DNA from 2 places in the Pseudaminobacter sp. Soil_N_29 genome. Region 1 is predicted to be linked to the other one. Evidence: riboswitches for the same ligand, from Rfam matches in the RefSeq annotation. Region 1 holds a riboswitch; the other holds the start of a gene.
What was found. A riboswitch is a leader RNA that binds a small molecule or an ion and turns the genes downstream of it on or off. The one in region 1 is predicted to bind S-adenosylmethionine.
Positions count from the first base shown of each region.

Region 1 (11,460 bases):
CACGGCACGCCCTTTTCGAGGAGAGCCAGCCGCGCAATCCGGAGGTAGACGCTGTAGCGATAGCCATAGAGCGTCACCCCCATGGCCCTCAGACCTCGCCCTTGACCACGCCGACGAATGGCAACTCGCGGAAGGCATGCGCCACGTCCATGCCATAGCCGACCACGAAGTAGTCGGGGCAGTCGAAGCCGACATAGTCGGCGTTCAGCTCGGTCTGGCGGCGCATGCGCTTGTCCAGAAGAACGGCGATGGAGCAGCTCTTGGCGCCGCGCGACATCATCAGCTCGCGCGTGTAGGACAGCGTCTTGCCCGACTCCAGAATGTCGTCGATGAGCAGCACGTCGCGTCCCGCCACCTCGTTGTCGATGTCGCGCAGCACGCGCACCTCGCCGCTGGTGGTGCCGGTGCCGTAGCTGGAGATGAAGATGAACTCGACCTCCGGCGACAGGCCCGCATCGTGCATCGCGCGGATCAGGTCGGCGGCGAAGATGAACGAGCCCTTCAGCACCGATATGACCAGCAGGTCGGTGTAGTCGCGCGAGGCAATTTCCTTAGCCAGCTCGAGATTGCGCCGGGCAATCGCCGAGGCGCTGAACAGAACTTCGATATCCTTGCCGCGAACAGCCGGCATGCTCTTAGTCTCCAAAGGCGACCGCTACGGTCTTCACGCCGTTCTTAGGCACCGCAAGGCGCGAGGAAAAGGCAAATCTGCCGCCCGGCGCCAGGGGCGTCTGCGATGTCCCCAGCTTGTACAAGGTAGCGCGCCCGTCCTCGCCGGTCACGCGGATTTCCAGCGCCGGCAGTAGCGCGGCCCTGTTGCCGTCATTGGTGGCCTCGCCATCGACATAGAGGATCGGCCTGCCGGCAGCGGTGTCGACGCGCGATATCACCCCGCTGATCGTGAAGGCGGGTGCTGCCTGCGCGACCTCGGGAAAGGGCAGCTGCCGCAGCAGCGCGTGCCCGCCCGAACTCCAGAATGCCGCGAGCACGAGCGCAAGGCCGAGGACCCAGAAGGCAGGCCCTCCGCGGCGGGAAAAGGGGCGCGCGCCTAAGCGGGGAAGCGTCCTGTTCTTGCGCAGAATCTCCATGCCGGCCGCCGGCGAAAGGCCGGGCGCCACGGCAACCGCATCGGATTGGGGGAATACATGAGCGGGTGCGGCCGAAGGTACAGCCTCGAAATCGGCGTCGATCACATCGGCACGGGTCTGACGGCGCGGCAGCACCTCGACGGCCGCGGGCGACGCTATGATCTCGCCGGAAACCGGGCGCGCGGTGCGACCGTCTGACATAGCCGAAAGGATATCCTTTTCGAATGTTCCCGGATTCCGGAGGTAAACGGAATTGGTTAATGCTTCCCCACCAGACAGCGAATCAGGCCCGCTTTTGCCGTGAAATTTAACCGATCGTTAACCCTCCGGCCCGAAGGTCGTCTCGAACAGTCGGCCCGCTTTGGGGGCCCCAACACCCAAGGGCTCTGCATTTGATCCGCTTCGAGAACGTCGGCCTGCGCTACGGGATGGGCCCGGAAATTCTCCGCGACATTTCCCTGCACATTCCCGAACGCTCGTTCCAGTTCCTGACCGGCCCCTCCGGCGCCGGCAAGACCACCCTGCTGCGGCTTCTGTTCCTGTCGCTGAAGCCGACGCGCGGGCTGATCACCGTCTTCGGCAAGGACCGCTCGCGTATATCGCCGCAGGAACTGCCGCTGATGCGCCGTCGCATCGGCGTGGTGTTCCAAGACTTCCGCCTGCTCGATCACATGACGACCTACGAGAACGTCGCGCTGCCGCTGCGCGTGCGCGGGCGCGAGGAGGCAAGCTACCGCGGCGACGTGACCGAGCTGTTGAAATGGGTCGGCCTTGGCGAGCGCATGCATGTGCTGCCGCCGGTGCTGTCGGGCGGTGAAAAGCAGCGCGCGGCAATCGCGCGCGCCCTGATCGAGCAGCCCGAATTGCTGCTGGCCGACGAGCCCACCGGAAACGTTGACCCGCCGCTTGCGCGGCGGCTGCTGCGTCTGTTCATCGAACTCAACCGGCTGGGAACGGCGGTGGTGATCGCCACGCACGATCTCGCCCTGATGGAACAGGTCGATGCACGGCGCATGATCCTGGCCGACGGAAGGCTCGACGTTTATGACTGAAGCGCCCGACGACGCCCCGCAGGCGCCCCGCCTGCCCGCGCGGCGCAAGACCGCGCCCATCGTGCCGCCGCAGAACATAGCCGGGCGCGCGCTGGTGTTCGTCATCGCCATCATGACCTTCCTGTCATGCCTGACGCTGGGCGCCGTGACCCTGGTGCGCGACACCGCTTCGACCTGGGAAAGCCAGATCGCGCGCGAGGCGACGATCCAGATCAGGCCGGTCGACGGGCTCGACATGGAGGCCGCACTGCAAAAGGCCGCCGAGATCGCCGGCCAGTTCGCAGGCGTGCGCGGCGTCAAGATCGTGGACCGACAGGCCACCGCCCGCCTGCTCGAACCATGGCTGGGATCGGGCCTCGACATGGACGAGTTGCCGGTGCCGCGGCTGGTCATCGTCACCATCGACGAGGACAACCCGCCCGACTTCGTGGCCATGCGCCAGCATCTGCTGCCGGCCGTGCCCAGCGCCACGCTGGACGACCACCGGACCTGGGTCGACCGGCTGGTCGCCATGGCGCACACCACCGTCACGCTCGGCATGGCCGTGCTGGTGCTGATGCTGTCGGCCACGGTGCTCACCGTGGTGTTCGCCACCCGCGGCGCCATGTCGGGCAATGGCCACATCATCGAGGTGCTGCACTTCGTCGGCGCGGAGGCGCGCTTCATCGCCGCGCAGTTCCGCAAGCACTTCCTGCTGAGCGGCATGAAGGGCGCGGCCGCCGGCGGCCTGGCGGCCATGATCGTCTTCGTCGTGTTTTCGTGGTGGTCGTCGCGCAACCTGGCCACGCCGCAGGCCGACCAGGCGACCGCGCTGTTCGGCAATTTCGCCATCGGCGCGGCAGGCTATGGCGGGGTCGCGCTGGTCGTACTTCTCATCGGAGCGCTGACGGCAGCCACCTCGCACGTGACCGTGGTGACCTACCTCAAGGACATCGAGGTCGGGCATCACGACGGGCTATAGACCGGAGCAGGACTGATCGCATCATCCTCTCACGCAGCACGACCGGCCGTAACCGAATGTGCGGAAACCTGCATGGCGTCCATTCGCAAATTTCCATGATATGATGACGTGGTTCGAAAAGAGGATGCCAGCGACGGCATGAGGGACGATCCGGTGGCGGCCACAGCACAATCCAAGCGCACAGGCGACGTTCTGCGCACGGCGGCCGTGGGGTTCGTCTGCGCAGGCATGCTGTTTGCCGCCGGCTTTGGCGTGTTTGCCCACCATATCAGCAGTCTCACCACGCCCACAAATCCGCCCAGCGCCGATGGCATCATCGTTCTGACCGGCGGCCAGGCGCGCCTCGACGCCGCGCTGGAACTACTCAAGTCGGGCAAGGGCAAGCGCCTGCTCATCAGCGGCGTGCACCCTTCGGCCGGGCGCAAGTCGCTGCAGATCGCGACCGGCGCCGACAAGGCGCTGTTTTCCTGCTGCGTGGATATCGACCATGCCGCACTGGACACGATCGGCAATGCCGAGGAAAGCGCCAAGTGGATCGAGGACCACGCCTATTCCAGCGTCATCCTCGTCACCAACAACTATCACATGCCGCGCAGCATGCTGGAACTGGGCCGTCTCATCGCCGATGCCGACCTGAAGCCCTATCCGGTGGTCAACACGCGGCTGGACGGCGGCGGCTGGATGACCAATCGCGGCGCGCTGAGGGTGCTGTTCACCGAATACACCAAATATGTCGCCGCGCTGGCACGCGCCGTCGTGCCGTTGCGCTCAACGGCGGGCGGCGTCGCGGTGGTCGATGCTTCGTCGAAAACCGCCGCCAACTGAGATCTCTTGCCGTCACGGCGTCGCGCCATGGTTTTCCTTTGGCGGTTCTTGGTGTAACCAGCCCTGACCTTCCGTCTCAGGTTTCATCCATGGTTCAAATTCGCTCGCTGGCGTTCAACATCGTCTTCTACGCCAACCTGATCCTCCAGATGCTGTTCTGGACGCCGTTCTATTTCCTGGCGTCGCGCCAGCGCGCCTGGTTCGTGCCGAAATTCTGGGCCTGCTCCAGCCTGTGGCTGCAGGAGAAGATCGCCGGCACGAAAAGCGAGGTCACGGGACAGGAGAACCTGCCGCAAGGCTCCTACATCCTCGCGCCCAAGCACCAGTCCTTCTGGGACACCATCGCCTTCCTGCCCTACATTCCCGACGCGCTCTACATCCTCAAGCGCGAGCTGACCTGGATTCCCTTCTTCGGCTGGTACATCGCCAAGATGCGCATGATCCCGGTCAATCGCGGCAGCCGCTCCAAGGCGCTGAAGGCCGCCGTGGCCGCCACCAAGGCCGAGCTTGCCCGCAACAGCCGCCAGCTCATCATCTATCCCGAAGGCACCCGCCGCGCACCCGGCGCCGAGCCCGCCTACAAGTGGGGCATCGTGGAGCTTTATTCGCAGCTCAACCTGCCGGTGGTGCCGGTGGCGCATGTGGCCGGGCTCTACTGGCCGCGCCGCAAGTTCCTGCGCCATCCGGGCACCATCCACGCGCGCTTCCTGCCGCCGATCCCGCCAGGGCTGGGCAAGGAGGAGTTCATGCAGCGGCTTATCGCCGAAACGGAAGCCGCCTGCGACCAGCTTCTCATCGAGGCGGCAAGGTCGGAAAACCCGCCGCCGCTGCCGCCGACCGCCGTGGAGCGGCTGAAGGAACTGGGCGCGAAGGTCTAGGGCCCGTTTTCCTCAGCCCTCGGCCCTCACGCCTGGCGAGGGCCGATTGTCTAGAGCCGCCGCGCCACAGCTTCCAGCCAGTGGTCGCGAATGCCGAGCGCTTCCAGATGCCGGAGCGTATTGAGCACATATTCCTCGTTCGGACCCGATTGCCCCACCGCGCCGGCAACGATGCGCGCCGCGTCGACCTCGTGGAGGTTGCCGGCATATTGCTCATGCGCGCGGTCGACGATGTAGCAGAGCGCCTCCACCCTCTCGCCTGCGGCGAGGCGCACGACATGGGTGCGCTCGACATAGACATTGGTGACCAGTTCGCGCTCGCGCAGGTAGCTCACCACCTCCTCGCGCAACTCGCCGGGAACGCGGAAGGCAAGGCCGACACAGGAGCCGCCTCGGTCGAGCCCCAGCACCAGGCCGGGACGTTCCTTCGTGCCGCGATGGACATAGGATTGCACGCATAATGAACGGCGAAAGCCATGCAGATGCGCGCGCTGGGTCTCGACATGCGCAAAGCCGGGACGCCAAATCAGCGAGCCATAGCCAAAAACCCAAAAATCGCCCATATCGAGAAGCCAACTCCGAATGCAGCGCACTGCTGCCTCGAAGCCATGCATAAAATATCGCCGCCGAAAGGAAAGACCGGATTTTGCCGGATCGGCCCGTTTCGGAAAAAGGATGCTCCCGAAAAGGAGCGCCGTGAAGAAGAGGATCTTCGCCAAGATGCCGTCAGACGACAGCCACAAGCCAAACTACAGCCGCCGCTTCATGTGGCTGGCGCTTTTCATCGTGGTGCTGTTCGGCGGCTACAGCCTTGGCTGGTTCTACCTTGCCGACAAGCTGGAGGCGCAGGCAAAGTCCCGCATCGCGGCGCTGAACCATGACGGCGTGACCGCCGACTGCGCCAACCCGGTGGCGCGCGGCTTCCCGTTCAGGCTCGGCCTGTTCTGCGACCGCGTCGCCTTCACGGACCCGGCGCGCGGCATCAGTATCACCGCCGGCAGCTTCCGCTCGGTGGGCCAGATCTACGATCCCGCCCATCTCATCGCCGAGCTTGACGGCCCTGCCCGCATCGACGTGCCGCAGGCACGGTCGCTCGCGCTCGCCTGGGGCAATCTTCGCGCCAGCGTGCGGCTGGCCCAGCCGCTGCCGCAGCGCGTCTCGCTGGAAGGCAGTCAGTTGAACGCCGACACCACTGACGGCGCGCACCTGGCAACCGTGGAGACCTTCGAGGGCCACATGCGCCCCAACGGTGCGGACGTGGACCTCGCCGGCACATTCTCCAGCCTCTCGCTCGACCCGTCCGTCGTGGACGGCCGCACCGTGCCGCCGCTGTCGGGTGAGACCGACCTCACCATCAACAACGGGGTCCAGCTGATCGGCAGCCGGACGCAGAGCCTGCGCGGCCAGTCCGGCACCATCCATACGCTCGACCTCTCCACGGCCCAGACCACCGGCCTCTCGCTGAGCGGCCCGTTCTCGGTTGATCAGGACGGCCTGCTGGACGGCGATTTCAAGGTAAAGGTTCGCGACCCTCAGGGCCTCGCTACCGTGCTGGGCGGCGTGCTGCCGGAAAAGAGCCGGGAAATCCACCAGGGCTTCATGGGCCTTTCCCTGCTCGGCAGGGAGCCGTCATTGCCGCTGAAGATCGTCAAGGGCAAGGCATCGCTGGGCTTCATCAAGCTCGGCCAGGTGCCGCCGCTGCAGTAGAGCAATCGGACAATAGAATTCGACCCCCACTCCGTCTCGGCTTTGCCGAGCCACCTCTCCCCCGCTCGACGGGGGAGAGGAAGAGCCGGCCGCGAACCTGGCGCCCTTCCTCTCCCCTTTTTGAGGGGGAGAGGTGCCGAGCGAAGCGAGGCGGAGTGGGGGTAATCACATCGTATGCGATTGCCTCCCTTCGGGAGAGGACGCGAGCGAGTGAGGGGCAACTGTCAACGCAGCCCCCAAACCAGCAGGGCTCAGCCCTTCGCCAGCTTCTCCGGATGCGCCACGACCTGGCGGCCGAAGTCGGGCGCGTCGATGTCCTGGCCCGCGTCGATGATCGAGCGCCGGATGGTGCGGGTGCGCGTGAACAGATCGAACAGCTTCTCGCCGTCGCCCCAGCGGATCGCCCGCTGCAGCGAGGCAAGATCCTCCGAGAACCGCGCCAGCATTTCCAGGATCGCGTCCTTGTTGTGCAGGCACACGTCGCGCCACATGGTCGGGTCGGATGCGGCCAGGCGCGTGAAGTCGCGGAAGCCGGAGGCGGAATACTTGATCACCTCGGACTTCGTCACCGTCTGGAGATCATCGGCGGTGCCGACGATGTTGTAGGCGATGATGTGCGGCAGGTGCGAGACGATCGCCAGCACCATGTCGTGGTGCTCGGGGTCCATGGTGTCGATGTTGGAGCCGCAACGGCGCCAGAACTCCGACAGCTTCTCCAGCGCCTCCGGGTCGGTGCCCGGCAGCGGCGTGAAGATGCACCAGCGGTTCTCGAACAGTTCGGCAAAGCCGGCGTCGGGACCGGATTTTTCCGTGCCCGCCAGCGGGTGTCCGGGAATGAAGTGCACGTGCGGGGGCATGTGCGGCTTCATCTGCGCGATCACCGAGCCCTTGGTCGAGCCGACATCGGTGACGATGGCGCCGGGCTTCAGCGCCGGCGCGATCTCGGCCGCCACTGCGCCGGACGAACCGACCGGCACCGAGACGATGACAAGGTCGGCGTCCTTCACCGCCTCGGCGGCGCTGGTGGTGTAGGAATTCCCGAGATCCAGTTCCTCGGCACGTTTCAGCGTGTCGGGGCTGCGGGTGGCGATGGCGACATGGCCGGCGAGGCCCTCGCGACGAATGACCCGCGCCAGCGACGACCCGATGAGGCCGATGCCGACGAGGGCGATCTTCTCAAACAATGGAGCGGACATTTTCTAGCTTTTCAAAAACTCGGTGAGAGCGGCGACGACGCCGCGATTGGCTTCTTCGGTTCCGACTGTCATCCGCAGCGCGTTGGGAAAACCGTAGCCTGCAACGCGCCGCAGAATATAACCGCGCTCGCCTAGATAGTCGTCGGCCGCCGCCGCCGAGTGCTTCCCGTCGTCGGGGAAGTGAATGAGGATGAAATTGCCGACGCTGGGCGTAACGCGAAGGCCGAGTTTGGTCAGCTCTTCCGTCAGCCATGCCAGCCACTGCTCGTTGTGCGCCACGGTGTGCTCGACATGGGCGCGGTCGCGCATCGCTGCCACGCCCGCCTCGATGGCCGCGGCATTGACGTTGAAGGGCCCGCGCACGCGGTTCAGCGCATCGACGACATGGGCGGGCGCATAGGCCCAGCCCAGGCGCACGCCGCCAAGCCCGTGGATCTTCGAGAAGGTGCGGGTCATGACCACGTTCTGCGAGTTCGAGACCAGCTCGATGCCGGCTTCGTAGTCGTTGCGGCGCACATATTCGGCATAGGCGGCGTCCAGCACCAGCAGCACGTGCCCGGGCAGGCCGGCGTGCAGGCGGCGAACCTCCTCGAAGGGAAGGTAAGTGCCGGTCGGGTTGTTCGGGTTGGCCAGGAAGACGATCCTGGTCTTGTCCGTCACCGCCGCGAGGATGGCGTCGACATCTGCGGTCTCGTTCTTCTCCTTGGCCACGACCGGCACGCCGCCAGCGGCCTGGATGTAAATGCGGTAGACCAGGAAGCCGTGCTCGGTGAAGATGCCCTCGTCGCCCGGCTGCATGTAGGTCTGCGTCAGCAGGCCGATGACCTCGTCCGAGCCGTTGGAGCAGATGATATTGGCCGGGTTCAGCCCATAGGCCTCGCCGATCGCCTCGCGCAGCCTGGTCGCCGAGCCGTCGGGGTAGAATTCGAGCCGGCCTGCCACATCGCGCACCGCCTCGATGGCGGCGGGCGAAGCGCCGAGCGGATTTTCGTTCGAAGACAGCTTGTGCACCTTGGTGACGCCCGCAGGCGCGCTGCTCTTGCCGGGCACATAGGCAGCGATGTCCATGATGCCTGGCTTCGGCTGCGGGCGGCCCACGTCATTCGCTTGCGTCATGGCTGAAAAATCCGGCTTTCCACGGTCAAAAGGGACGCGAGGGAAATACCCGCCAGGGCGCGGATTGTCGAGAAAAAGCTTTTGGTCCTCGGCTCGAGGACACCGGTCGGCTTATACCCCCACCCCTGCCCCTCCCCACAAGGGGGAGGGGTTTCTTGCGGCGTGGCTGCCCGGCGCCAACCTTCGCCGTTTCGGGTGGCAACGGTCCCGAAAATCGTCCCCCTCCCCCTTGTGGGGAGGGGTTAGGGGTGGGGGTCCATCGGGTGCAATTGCAATGCGACACCCCTAAGTGATTGACGCCGCCCGGGCACGGACGTAAAAAAGCTGCAACGTTCCGTGGTGATTTGGCCGGTCGGCTTGCAGCCACGTTAAACAAGTCGCTAAAGGGACCGATTACGACAAATTCGTTCGGACCGGTCGCGATTTCGCCACCGGTCTTTTTTGTTTGGAGTTTGTGCGATGCCGATCAAGATCCCCGATCAGCTCCCCGCCCGCGAGGTGCTCGTGCGCGAAGGCGTGTCCGTGATGGACGAACGGACGGCGCTGCGGCAGGACATCCGTCCGCTGCAGATCGGGCTCCTGAACCTCATGCCGAACAAGATCCGCACGGAAACGCAGATCGCCAGACTGATCGGCGCCTCCCCCCTCCAGGTGGAGCTGACGCTGGTGCGCATCGGCAACCACAAGGCCAAGAACACGGCCGAGGAGCATCTCATCTCCTTCTACCAGACCTGGGAAGAGGTCAGGCACCGCAAGTTCGACGGCTTCATCGTCACCGGCGCGCCCATAGAACTGCTGGACTTCGAAGACGTCACCTATTGGGACGAGCTCAAGCGCATCTTCGACTGGACCACCACCCACGTCCATTCCTCGTTCTTCATCTGCTGGGGGGCGATGGCGGCTGCCTGGCATTTCCACCGCATTCCGAAGTACACGCTCGACAAGAAGGCCTTCGGCGTCTTCCGGCATAGCAACAATGCGCCCGCCTCGCCCTATCTGGCCGGCTTTTCGGACGATTTCGCCATTCCCGTCTCGCGCTGGACGGAGGTGCGCAGCGCCGACATTCCCACGGGCGCGGGGCTGGACCTGCTGATGGAATCGGACGTGACCGGGCCCTGCCTGCTGGCCGAGGCGACCGGCAACCGGCTCTATATGTTCAACCACATCGAATACGACTCCACCTCGCTCAAGGAAGAGTATGACCGCGACGTGGCCGCCGGCACGCCAATCGAGGTGCCGCACGGCTATTACCCCGACGACGATCCGGCCCGCCGGCCGCTGAACCGGTGGCGTTCGCACGCCCATCTTCTGTTCGGTAACTGGATCAACCAGGTCTATCAGACAACGCCCTACGACCTGGAAAACGTCGGAAGTTCTCCCGAGAGGCCATAACCCTCGCTGAGGCTTCCGCAATCTCTCGCCCGGCAATGGCGGCGGATCGCATTGTCCGGCGAAAACTCCTGGCTGGTCACAAAGCGGTACGCTTCCGCTGCTATGCTTTCGGCAGTCGACTTCGCCGGGCCCCGAGCTTCCGGCGTGCGGCAGATGCTCCCCCTTGCGCGAAATCCCTTGGTGCGGCCCGCGCAAGAGAGTAGTGAAGAAGACGCCGCGTCAACGCTGAGGAGAAAAGGCATTTGAGCGAACAGGAACTCGGGCCCTCGAAGCGGGAACCTCGCCTGCTCGGGCTTTCCACGCCCGCCCGCATCCCGCTCATCCCGCCGCTCACGGCGGCCCGATGGCTGTTGGTGCTGATCATCGCGGCGGGCGTCTATTTCTTCAACGGCTTCCTGGTACCGGTGCTCGCGGCGCTCGTCATCGCCTTTGCGAGCTGGCCGCTCTACCAGCGGCTGCGCGACGCCGTGGGCGGAAGTCGCACCGTCGCGGCCACGCTGGCGCTCGTCTTCATCATCACCTTCCTCGTGGTGCCGATCGTTCTGGCCGGAACCTACACCGTCAACGAAGTGCGGGAATGGTTCAGCTGGGCGGTCGAAACCAACCGCAACGGCGCGCCGACGCCCGAATGGATGACCGCGCTGCCAGCCGTGGGCGAATGGCTGGACCAGCAATGGGTGCGCCATATCGGCCACCCAGGCGCCATCGGCGAGCTTATCCAGATCGTCAGCGGCGCCAATATCGGGAGCATCTATCGCGGCGTTCTGGCGGCCGGCGGCGGCGCCTTCAACCTGCTTTTGACGCTGCTGTTCATGCTGATTGCGCTGTTCTTCGTCTATCGCGACGGCGAAAGCTTCGCCAGGCAGATAGACAAGTTCGGCGAGCGCATCCTGCCGACCCGCTGGGAACGCATTTCCCGCGTGGTGCCGGCAACCATCAGTTCCACCGTCACCGGCATGACGCTGATCGCCATCGGCGAAGGCGTGGTGCTCGGCACCGCCTACTGGGTCGCCGGCGTACCCTCGCCGGTCACGCTCGGCGTGCTCACCGGCGTCATGGCCCTCATCCCCGGCGGCGCGCCGCTGTCGTTCACGCTGGTTTCGGCCTATCTGGTCGCGCGCGGCACGCCCATCGCCGGCGTCGGGCTGTTTGCCTGGGGCTCGATCGAGCTGTTCATCGTCGACAAGACACTGCGGCCCAGGCTGGTCGGCGGCCCGATCAAGCTGCCCTTCCTGCCCACCTTCT
Region 1 is NZ_JBDGLC010000009.1:106,844-118,303, forward strand. Features, by position in the region: gene AC3A4H_RS19645 (glutathione S-transferase family protein) at 1-83, opposite strand, end outside; gene hpt (hypoxanthine phosphoribosyltransferase) at 89-631, opposite strand; gene AC3A4H_RS19655 (hypothetical protein) at 636-1,289, opposite strand; gene ftsE (cell division ATP-binding protein FtsE) at 1,481-2,140, shown strand; gene AC3A4H_RS19665 (cell division protein FtsX) at 2,133-3,101, shown strand; gene AC3A4H_RS19670 (YdcF family protein) at 3,240-3,926, shown strand; gene AC3A4H_RS19675 (lysophospholipid acyltransferase family protein) at 4,016-4,804, shown strand; gene AC3A4H_RS19680 (gamma-glutamylcyclotransferase) at 4,855-5,367, opposite strand; gene AC3A4H_RS19685 (DUF2125 domain-containing protein) at 5,501-6,511, shown strand; gene AC3A4H_RS19690 (prephenate/arogenate dehydrogenase family protein) at 6,763-7,707, opposite strand; gene hisC (histidinol-phosphate transaminase) at 7,711-8,823, opposite strand; SAM riboswitch at 9,150-9,228, shown strand; gene metA (homoserine O-acetyltransferase MetA) at 9,283-10,215, shown strand; gene AC3A4H_RS19705 (AI-2E family transporter) at 10,458-11,460, shown strand, end outside.

Region 2 (11,460 bases), on a different contig from region 1:
GCTGAACGCCGGCAGATAGCGCGCGCCGACCGCCCTGCCGGCCAGTTGCTCGGCGGCGGTGGCGAAGCCGTCGAGGAAATAGCTCGACACCATGAAGAAATGCATCAGCACCGCATTGGCGGCGAGCGTCAGCGTACCAATCTGCGCAGCCTGGCGCGTCAGCAGCGTGAACGCTCCCATCAGCACGAAGGAGCGGATCATGATGTCGCCGTTGAGCGCCAGCATGCGGCGCATCGCAGTTGCTTCGAAAATCTCGCGCCAAGCAATCTTGGGCATCGCCGTAAAGCGGCGGGCGACGATCGCTAGGGCAAGCAGCATCGCGACCGCTTCGCCACAGACCGTGCCCCAGGCGACCCCTTCGATGCCCCAGCCGAAGTGCAGGCCGAACAGGACGGACAGCGCGATGTTCACGCCATTGAGCACGAGTTGCAGGAACAGGCCCATCCCCGCCTCGCCGCGCCCCAGGAAGTAGCCGAGCATGGCGTAGTTCAGAAGCGATGCGGGCGCCGAAAGCAGCCGGATGCGGATATAGGTGCCCATGGCCGCGGTGACGCGCGGCTCGGCCGCCATGAACCACTCGCCCAGCGCGGCAACAAGCGGTGCCAGCAGGATGAGCGCAAGGCCGCAGGCCAGCGCGATGGCTCCGGCTCTCAGCAGCACTGCCCGCTCTTGCCCCGTATCTCCCCGGCCAAAGGCCTGGGCGACGAGACCGGTGGTGCCGGAGCGCAAGAAATTGAAGCTGGTGAACACCACGTCGAAGACGATCGCGCCGGCGGCCAGACCGCCCAGCAAGGCAGCGTCCCCGAATTGCCCCACAACGGCCGTGTCCACCACGCCGAGCATGGGAGTGGTGATGTAGGCAAGCGTCATCGGGATGGCGATGGCGAGCACGCGCCGGTTGCTTACCTCGAATGCGGTGGGGCCGTTCTGCGTCAACCGGTTCTGATCCACGTCGGTTCTTTCAGTGCGAGACGACCCGATGTGCAGTATCCGCCAGGGCGAACGCAAGGGCCGGATGTCAGGAGAGGCTGCATCCTGTCACCCGCCCGTGGCCGAAGCTCAGCGCCGATAGCTCAAAAGCCGCAGGACGACGAAGACCGGCACGACCACGGCGGCACCCAGCAGGAAATAGCCCATGAAGCGGTCGATGGTCTTGAACCCGAGATTCCAGATGTGCACCACGAAATCGCGGACCTGGTAGACGACGTCATAGGGCGACCAGCCGAAATAGCTCATCACGATGCCCACCAGAAACGATATCACGACCAGCTTGAGGAAGATCCGAAGCGGTGTGTCGCCGAGAAAGCGCGTCAATTCGGACATCGTTCGTCCTCCTGCGATTCGCGTTGCCGTCTCGCGCAAATAGGCAAGTTTGGGCGCCCCGTTCAAGCCGTGCCGACCACAGAAATTCAAACCAGCCAAGATTTGCGATTGCCCAGCGGCGCGTGTGCATGATAATCGAAGCGGTATGCGGGTATGATGTAATGGTAGCTTGTCAGCTTCCCAAGCTGAACGCGCGGGTTCGATTCCCGCTACCCGCTCCAGCCTCATTGGCGGTCTACTTTTTTCGAATTCGCGACCGCGCGCGGCACACGCGATACCCACAATTTCCGGCGGCATGCGCTTTGACATCGGCTCGATCCAAAGCCAAATGGGCGGCGGTCTTTCTCGCCCGGGGCTATGGCATTGAACCATTTTGGCAAAAACTCTCTGCAGGCGCCGGCCGTGCTGAAGCGGAGCTTCGACCTTCTAGCCGCGATCGTTGGCATCTGCGGGCTCGCGCCGGTCATCGGCCTCGGGGTGCTGGCGGTCCGCCTGACCTCACCGGGACCGGGCATCTTCTCGCAACGCCGGGTCGGGCGGAACGGCAAGATTTTCTACTGCCACAAGCTCCGGACGATGCACGTGGAGACGCCCGAGGTTCCGTCGCATGAAGGCTCCGTCAGCTTCGTCACGCCGCTGGGGCATTTCCTGCGCCGAACCAAGCTGGACGAACTGCCCCAGCTCTACAACGTGCTGCGCGGCGAAATGAGCTTCGTCGGGCCCCGACCCTGCCTGCCAACGCAGACCGAGCTTGTTCGGGAACGCGACAAATACGGGCTTCTCGCGCTACGACCCGGCATAACCGGCCTTGCGCAGATACGCGGCATCGACATGTCGGACCCGAAGCGCCTAGCCGCGATCGACGCCGAATATGCCGAGACCGCCTCGCTCGCCGTGGACTTGCGAATTTTGTGGGCCACGGTTTTCCGCGGGGCCGGCCGAGGCGACAGGCTGCGCGGCTAGACGCCCCGTCGTTCCAGAAGATAAAGCGCAGCAGAGGCACTTATGGCTTCCCGCGCCGTGAGCGGAGGCGCCCACCGGAACGCCGCGCGGAAGCGGCTGGAATCCACCTCCAGGTCGCCCAGAAGACTGCGCGCGACACGGCCTTGCCCCGCTGCACCCAACAGCGCCTGCAAGCAGCTCTCGGGAAAAGCCCACAGCCGAGGCGGGCGCTTCATGCCCTGCCGGAGCCAGCCGATCAACTCAGCCAGGCTGACGGCCCCGGAATCCGCTACCGCGTAGACACCGCCTCTCTCCTGATCGATGAGCGGAGCGTTCACCACCGTCGCAATGGCATCGGCGAGGTTGTCGACGGCGATCAGGCTTCTGCGGTTGCGAACCGCCGCAAAGGGCAATGGCAGTCCGGAAGCCGCCAGCCGCTGCAGCAGGGCCCAGTTGCCCTTGGCGTTCCAGCCATAGACCAGCGGCGCCCGGATCGAGATGCCGACGCGACCTTGCCGCGAAAAGCCTGCCACGTGGGATTCGGCAGCCAGCTTGGACAGGCCGTAAGGGTTGCCAGGACCGCGCAACGGGGTATCGCCAGACACCGGCGCGTCGCTCGAATTGTCGGCCACCGCAAGCGCGCTGGACAAGTGGACGAACAGCTTCACCCCGGCTTCGAACGCCTGTTCGGTGAGACAGGCGGTGCCGAGATTGTTGACCTTGTCGAAATCGCCCGGCGTGACGCCCCGACCCGGCACTTGCGCCGCCAGATGGATTACCGCGTCGCAGCCGCGCAAGGCGCTGCTCCAATCGGTGTGCGGGCCGAGGCCGCCGACGACGATCGTCTCAGGCCGGCCGGCGGTATTCGCGAGCGGCGATCGTGTCGCAATGGCGATATCGTGCCCATCCTCGGCCAGCCTGCTCAGCAGGTGACCGCCGACGAAGCCGCTCGAACCTGTGACCAGAATCCTGGTCAAGACAGTTCCGCCTCAGCCGGCCCGGCATGCGCTGGTATGGCGCTTGCCAGGTTGGGGCAAGAATGCCTGCCATTGAATACCCGGTGAATTAACGAAGGCATTTCTGTGGCCCTATCGCCAATTTGGGCGCCTTTGTGTTATTGGGAGGTCCGAGGCTTTATATTCAAGGCCTTAATGAGGCGTCAAACGCTTCGGGGACACAAACTGGAATGATTTCGCTTTTCGGCGCGCGCAGAATCAATCTCTGGCGGCTCGGAAGTATCGCGCTTGACCTGGCAATCGCCGCGGGCGCGTTCTTCTCAGCCTATCTGTGCGCGTATGGGCACATCCGTCTGCCCCATGTGCCCGGCATGTGGGAAAAGACGGCCTCGTTCACTGCCGTCTGCGCTGCCTGCTTTTTCATTTTCAATGTGCAGAAAGGCTCCTGGCGCTACGTGTCGCTTTCGGAACTGGGCGCCTTGACGAAGGCGACGGTGGTCGCAGTCGGCGTCTACACGATGGGAGCTTTCCTGCTCTCGCGCGGCGTAAATATGCCGCGCAGCGTTCCCGTGCTGTCGGCTCTTTTCCTGATAGCCGGCATGTCCGCCACGCGAGTCGTTTACCGGCTGGCGATGGAGGGCAACTGGAAGGCGGGCTTCTTCGGATCGAACTGGGCGAACAGGAACCGCAAGGTCGTGCTTCTCGGGCTTTCGAACAGCGCCGAGAGTTTCATCCGCAGCACCAGGCGCAGCAGCGCCAGCAATCTGTCGGTGGTCGCGATCTTCGATGACGACCCGCGCAACCGCTCGCGCATGGTGCACGGCGTCAAGGTCGTCGGGGCGCTGGCCGACATGGAAAATTATGTCAAACGCGTCGAACGCGGCGGCTTGAAGATTTCTGAACTGGTCGTCACGGAGCAGCAGCCGAGCCGGCAGCGACTGAACGAGATCCTCGAAGTGGCCACAGGCTCAGGCCTGAAGGTGACCAGAATTCCCGACATGACGGCGACCTTGTCTGTCACCAGCAGCCTTCTTGCGGAACCTAAGCCTATCGAACTGGAAGACCTGCTTGGACGCCCCGAGGTGGCGCCAGACACGGAAAGCATAGCCCACCTGATCAATGGGCGCGTGGTGCTGGTTACCGGTGCCGGCGGCTCGATCGGCTCGGAACTGTGCCGGCAGATCGCCACCTCCAATCCGGGGCTGCTGATCGTCACCGACAGTTCGGAGTTTCATCTCTACACGATCGACAATCAGCTGCGCAAAACCTATCCGAAGCTGCCGATCGTCACCCGGTTCGTAAATGTGCGCGACGCAACCCGGGTCAACGACATTTTCCGCATCTACCGGCCGGATGTCGTATTTCATGCGGCCGCGCTCAAGCATGTTCCGCTGGTCGAGGACAACCCGATCGAAGGCGTCAAGACGAACATTCTCGGCACCCGCAACGTGGCCGACGCGGCGCTGGCCAACGATGCCAAAGCCTTCATCATGATCTCCACCGACAAGGCGGTGAACCCGACGAGCGTGATGGGAGCGACGAAACGCGCCGCGGAGGCCTATTGCCAGGCCCTGGACGTGAGTTTGGCCTCCACACGTTTCAAGACCGTGCGGTTCGGCAATGTGCTGGGCTCGAATGGCTCTGTCGTGCCCCGCTTCCAGGAGCAGATCGCCGCCGGCGGCCCGGTGACGGTCACGCATCCGAACATCGTGCGCTTCTTCATGACCATTCCCGAGGCGGTGCGCCTGGTCTTGCATGCATCGGCGCACGCGCTACGGCATCGAGGCGAGCGCGGCAGGATCATGGTGCTGGACATGGGCAAGCCCGTCCGCATCGTGGAGTTGGCGGAACGCATGATCCGGCTCGCAGGCTTCAGGCCGCATGCCGACATCGAAATCTCCTTCGTCGGGCTTCGCCCCGGAGAAAAGCTCTACGAGGAACTGTTCGATCCCTCGGAAGTGCGGGACGCCAAGACCGACGAAGGCTATGTGATCGCCTCGCCGCGCGTGATCGACAAGACGCTGCTGCACCGCACTTTTGCCAGCCTGGAGGCTGCGGCGGCGCGCGAAGATGCCGACAGGGTAATCGAGCTCCTGTCGCACCTGGTGCCCGAATACCGGGCAGCCAGGCCCTCCTCGATCGAGGTCCTCGAGGCGGACACCTCGGAACTTAATTGACCCGCCTTCAGCTTCAACGGGCAGCGCGACCGCCCGTTTCAGGCGGTGCGAAAATGCTTGGAAAGCTTCAGGCCCTGCGCCTGATAGTTCGACCCGAGATCCGTTCCGTAGAGCGCGTTCGGCCGCGACAGCATGTGCTCATAGACGAGACGGCCGACAATCTGGCCGTGCTCGAGAATGAACGGCACCTCGTGGCTGCGCACTTCCAGCACCGCACGGCTTCCGGTGCCGCCGGCGGCGGAATGGCCAAAGCCGGGATCAAAGAAGCCGGCATAGTGGACGCGGAATTCGCCGACCAGCGGGTCGAAAGGCGTCATCTCGGCCGCATGGCCTGGCGGCACATGTACCGCCTCGCGGCTGACGAGGATGTAGAACTCGTCAGGGTCGAGTACCAGCTCGCCCGCGCCGCGCCGGTAGAGCGGTTCCCAGAAATCGTGCAGGTCCTGCGCCGCGCGCTTGTCGACGTCGATCAGCCCGGTGTGATGCTTGGCGCGGTAGCCGATCAGGCCGTCCTTGTCGCCCTGGAGATCGATGGACAGCGCGATGCCGCCGCCAGAAATGTTGGGCGTCTCGGAGGCGACCAGCGTTTCCGCCTGATGCAATTCGTGAAGCTCGGCCTCGGTCAGCAACGCGTTGCCAATACGGAAGCGTATCTGCGACAGGCGCGAGCCGGTGCGCGCGATGATCGGGAAGGTGCGCGGGCTGACTTCCAGATAGAGCGGCCCGGAGTAGCCGGCCGCGATCTTGTCGAACTCCTGGCCGTGATCGGTCATGACGCGAGTGAAAATGTCGAGGCGGCCGGTCGAGCTCTTCGGATTGGCCGAAGCCGAGATCGCCTGAGGCAGCGAGAGGCTTTCCAGCAGCGGCACGATGTAGACGCAACCGGTTTCCAGCACGGCGCCCTGCGTCAGGTCGATCTCGTGCAGCTTGATCCGGTCAAGCTTCTCGGCAACCTTGTGGCCGGGGCCCGGCAGGAAGCTCGCACGCACGCGGTAGGCCTTTTCGCCCAGGCGCAGGTCGAGGCTGGCCGGCTGGATCTGGTCGGTGTCGAGCGGGCGAGCGGAAACCAGTGCTCCCGACTGGAAGAGTGCCGAGATCTCCTGATCCGGAAGAATGCCTGCCTTCGCCAATGCCTGCTCCGCTGAAATGATCGAAGGACGTTTAATGATGTAGATCATTGACGCAAGCCGGCACGAGGTCTAAATGGGCTTTATCCCCGTGGTGATTTGCCGGTCGGCTTGCAGCCACGTTAAACAAGTCGCTAAAGGGCCGCTCGTGCACCGGCATGCGACTCTTCGCGGCCGGTTTTTTTGTGTTTGGATCAAGGCTATGACAAAAAACAAGCGCGACTGGAAGCCTGCAACCCAACTCGTCCATTCTGGAGTGCTGCGCTCCGGATTCGGCGAAACCGCCGAGGCGATGTTCCTGACCCAGGGCTATGTCTACGACACCGCCGAGGCGGCGGAGGCGCGCTTCAAGGGCGAGGCGCCGGGCTTCATCTACTCGCGCTACGCCAATCCGACCGTCGACATGTTCGAAAAGCGCATGTGCGCGCTGGAAGGCGCCGAGGACGCCCGCGCGCTGGCCTCGGGCATGGCTGCGGTGACAGCGGCTATCCTGTGCAGCCTCAAGGCCGGCGACCATATCGTGGCTGCGCGCGCGCTGTTCGGCTCCTGTCGCTGGGTGGTGGAGACGCTGGCGCCTCGGTACGGCATCGAGGCGACGCTGGTGGACGGCCGCGAGATCGCCAACTGGGAAAAGGCGGTGCGTCCCAACACAAAGGTGTTCTTCCTCGAAAGCCCGACCAACCCGACGCTGGAGGTGGTGGACATCGCCGCCGTGGCTGCACTGGCCAATTCGATCAACGCCCGCCTCATCGTCGACAACGTCTTCGCCACGCCGCTGATGCAGAAGCCGCTGGAGCTGGGTGCGCATATCGTCGTCTATTCGGCCACCAAGCATATCGACGGCCAGGGCCGCTGCCTGGGCGGCGTCATCCTGTCCGACAAGCAGTGGATCGACGAGAACCTGCAGGACTATTTCCGCCACACCGGCCCGAGCCTGTCGCCGTTCAACGCCTGGACGCTGCTGAAGGGGCTGGAGACGCTGCCGCTGCGCGTGCGCCAGCAGACTGAAAGCGCGGCCAAGATCGCCGATTTCCTGGCCGGGCGGCCGGGGGTGGCGCGCGTGATCTATCCCGGCCGCGCCGACCACCCGCAGGCCGACATCATCAAGAAGCAGATGTCGGGCGGCTCGACGCTGATCTGCTTTGATCTCAAGGGCGGCAAGAAGTCGGCCTTCGCCTTCGAGAACGCGCTCGACATTGTGTTGATCTCCAACAATCTCGGCGACTCCAAGAGCCTGATCACCCATCCGGCCACCACCACGCACAAGAACCTGACCGACGAGGCGCGCGCCGAACTCGGCATCGGCGACGGCACACTGCGCCTTTCGCTGGGGCTGGAGGATATCGACGACCTTCTGAAGGACATCGACGGCGCACTGAAGGCAGCGGCGTAAAGCCCCAAGCGGCGCGGCGCCCTCCCTCCCCTTGAGGGCAGAGCACATTGAGTTCGACCCCCACTCCGGTTTGCTGCGCAAACCACCTCTCCCCCGCTCGACGGGGGAGAGGAAACGCCGTCCGCGACGCTGGCTCCCTTCCTCTCCCCTTTTGAGGGGGAGAGGTGCCGAGCGAAGCGAGGCGGAGTGGGGGTAAGCCGTGACATACGCGATCGCCTTGCGCGTCATCCCACCTCGTGGATCGAGGCTCGCACCTATTCATCGCCACGCCCGCCTTCGCGTCTGGCCGTTGTCGCTCGTGCTCCAGCCCGAGGATAACGAGGGGGGCGACCGGCGCCAATCGCCGGCTCCGGCCCGAAGATGACGGGATTGGGGCCACGCCTGCGGCCTATCCGCCATTCACCAATGCAAGGATGAGCTGGTGGACGTTGCCGCCGTCGCTGAGCTCGACGCGGTCGAAGTCGCGGCTGCGCTGGCGCTGCGCCAGCGAGATTTCCGCCAGGCGCTTCGTCAGCTCTTCGCGGACCTTGCTGCAACCGGCATCGTCGGGAACGGAAAAGCCGATGCTCAGCTGCTCGATTTCTTTCACCATGTCCTTGATGTGGTCGCCATGCACCCGCTCATGCGCCTCAACCCCTGCATAGAACGCTTCCCAGTTCGCGCGGATGGCGGGCGGCAGTTTCCCGTTCGGCCGGGGCAGCAGGTAGGTGATGGTGAGGTTGGGCCCCGCTGAAACCAGCGTGCAGGCGCCGTCCTTCTGCGGCTCGTATTTGCGCGACCAGGTAAGCTTGAAATTGGTGTGGGCGATTGTGCGGACGCCAAGGCTGCCCACCTTCGGGCCACGCTCGCCGATCGAGGCGTAGAGCTCGGCGCCCGTCTTGCCCGACACGGCGTAGGTCTCGACCTTCTCGACCGCCTGCCACTCGGCGTGGGCGACGACGGGCAGCGACAAGGCGAAGGCCGCCAGCAGGCAAATTCGGACTGCCGTGTTCACGCGAATCCCCCGGGAGTTTCGATGCGCGCGGAAGCTAGGCGCGGCAGGTGCGGCTTGCAATGCGGCATGAGGCCTTCATCGAAATGTGCGCGCCGCCAGCACTATCCGCGACAGCGCGGTGTAGAAGCTGAGCGCGGCAAAGGCATAGGCAATGGCCGGAAACCAGCCCGGGAACAGGCAGAAGGCAGTGAAGACCGCCAGCGTCTCGGTGGCTTCGGCGAGGCCCGCCGTGAAGAACAGCGACTTCTCGCCCCGCGGCTTGCCCGGCAGCTTGCGCCGTTCGGCCATGACTGCATAGGCAAGGAAGGTGGACCCGTTGACGTAGAAGGAAAGCAGCAGCACTGCGCCGGCAACCGCATTGGCCGCAGGATCGGCCAGCACGAAACCGAGCGGAATGGCGCCATAGAAGGCGAAGTCGAGCACGATATCGAGATAGCCGCCGCGATCGGTGCGGCCGTTTACACGCGCCACCGCGCCATCCAGCCCGTCGCCCAACCGGCTGGCAAGCAGCAGCGCAAGCCCGGTGAGGAACCAGCCCTTGGCAATCGCCGCAGCAGCCAGGAGCCCGACGCCAAAGGCGACGAACGTCACCGCATCGGCCGATACCCCGGCCCTCGCCAGAAGGACCCCGCCTGCATCCAGCACCGGGTCGATGCGCTTGCGCGCCCAACCGTCCAGCATCCGCCTACCCCCTGCTGCGTCATTGCGCCCAATAGACGCCAATTGCCGCCATGGGGAAATCACAATCACGAGGAAGATGAACCAAAGCCGTTGACCGTCTGCCGCTCAGGGCGGATTCTTTCGGGAACTTAGGAGTGCGACTGCCATGTACCGCGCCGTAACGCGCAACATCGAGGTGAGCGTGGAGCCGTTCTATCTCGAGGAACGCTCAAACCCCGCGGAAAGCCGCTATGTCTGGGGCTATCGGGTGACCATTGCCAACCAGTCGGACGAATTCGTGCAGTTGCTGTCGCGCTACTGGCAGATCACCGACGAGAGCGGCCGGGTGGAGGAAGTGCGCGGCTCGGGCGTCGTCGGCGAACAGCCGGAGCTGAACCCCGGCGACAGCTACCAATACATGTCCGGCTGCCCGCTCACCACGCCCTCGGGCATCATGGTGGGGCGCTACACCATGCGCAACGAACGCGACGAGTTGTTCGACGTGGAGATTCCGGCCTTTTCACTGGATCTGCCTGGAACGGCCCACACGGTGAACTGACGCGGCGGTAATGCGTCGGCGTGCGTGAGCGCTTTCTGACAGCAACGGTGCGTTGCCGCGAGATTACGGCATGGATCCTCGGGTCAAGCCCGAGGATGACGAACCGAAAAATGTCACTGCCAACTTTCGCCGGTAGGTGCCTTGCAGAGACGCCTCTGCCTTCGTCATCCTCGGGCTTGACCCGAGGATCCATGCCGGAACGCATCAATCAAACATGCAGGATTGCGTCCTTGGACCGATCCGCTACCGTGCGGCCATGACGGGCTATGTGTACATGACAGCCAGCCAGAAACGCGGCACGATCTATATTGGCGTGACCAACGACCTTGGCCGCCGCATCCCGGAGCACAAGGAGGGCAAGGGATCGCGCTTCACGGCGCGGTACGGCGTGCATCGGCTGGTGTGGTACGAGGAACATTTCGACATCCGCGACGCGATCCAGCGCGAGAAGTCACTCAAGCGCTGGCTGCGTCAGTGGAAGATCGAATTGATAGAAGCTTCCAACCCCGACTGGAACGAACTCCTGCGGGGTTCCGGCTGGTGAGGCCGGAGGACAGATCAAACCGCTTCGGTGAACTCGTCCGGCTCGAACTCGTATTTCTTCGAGCAGAATTCGCAGTTCACGCGGATGAGGCCGTCTTCCACGCTGTCGGCGATCTCCTCGGCTGAAAAACCGCCGAGAATGCCGCGCACCTTCTCGCGCGAACAGGAGCACTGGTCGAGCACCTCGACGCTGTCGAACACGCGCACGCCGTGCTCGTTGAACAGGCGGTAGAGCAGTCTTTCGGAGCCGACGGTCGGGTCGAGCAGTTCGGTCGGCTCGACAGTGGCCGACAGCGCCAGCAGTTCCTGCCAGGAATTGTCGGCGACCTCGCGCGGCGACAGGTCGGTGTCGCCGTCGCCGCCATGGATGTCGGGCGCGCGCATGCGCTCGGGCGCCTTGGGCAGGAACTGCGCCAGGAGGCCGCCGGCGCGCCAGTATTCGCGGCCACCCGCGCCCGGCACGACCTGCTTGCCCACGGCAAGCCGGACGTCGGTTGGGATCTGCTCGGACTGGCGGAAATAGGTCTTGGCCGCTTCCTCCAGCGTGATGCCGTCGAGCTGGACGATGCCCTGGTAGCGCTGGGTGTGCGGACCCTGGTCGACCGTGAGCGCCAGCACGCCGTTGCCCAGCAGCGTTTCGGGCGAGCTTTCGCCAGCCGCCATCAGCCTTTCCAGCCGCTCATTGTCAAAGCGGGCATAGGCGCGCACCGAATGCGGCGTGGCGAAATCCGCCACCAGCATGTCGACGGGCCCGTCGGTGCGGGTCTGCAGGATGAACTTGCCCTC
Region 2 is NZ_JBDGLC010000001.1:778,211-789,670, forward strand. Features, by position in the region: gene AC3A4H_RS03690 (MATE family efflux transporter) at 1-951, opposite strand, end outside; gene AC3A4H_RS03695 (DUF6460 domain-containing protein) at 1,060-1,323, opposite strand; tRNA gene AC3A4H_RS03700 (tRNA-Gly) at 1,471-1,544, shown strand; gene AC3A4H_RS03705 (sugar transferase) at 1,729-2,286, shown strand; gene AC3A4H_RS03710 (NAD-dependent epimerase/dehydratase family protein) at 2,283-3,242, opposite strand; gene AC3A4H_RS03715 (polysaccharide biosynthesis protein) at 3,452-5,398, shown strand; gene AC3A4H_RS03720 (2'-deoxycytidine 5'-triphosphate deaminase) at 5,437-6,528, opposite strand; SAM riboswitch at 6,607-6,683, shown strand; gene AC3A4H_RS03725 (O-succinylhomoserine sulfhydrylase) at 6,728-7,918, shown strand; gene AC3A4H_RS03730 (DUF922 domain-containing Zn-dependent protease) at 8,307-8,912, opposite strand; gene AC3A4H_RS03735 (CDP-alcohol phosphatidyltransferase family protein) at 8,988-9,593, opposite strand; gene apaG (Co2+/Mg2+ efflux protein ApaG) at 9,739-10,131, shown strand; gene AC3A4H_RS03745 (GIY-YIG nuclease family protein) at 10,388-10,675, shown strand; gene AC3A4H_RS03750 (Hsp33 family molecular chaperone) at 10,690-11,460, opposite strand, start outside.
Region 2: linked by a shared signal. The riboswitch ahead of AC3A4H_RS03725 (O-succinylhomoserine sulfhydrylase) and the one ahead of metA (homoserine O-acetyltransferase MetA) in region 1 are both predicted to bind S-adenosylmethionine.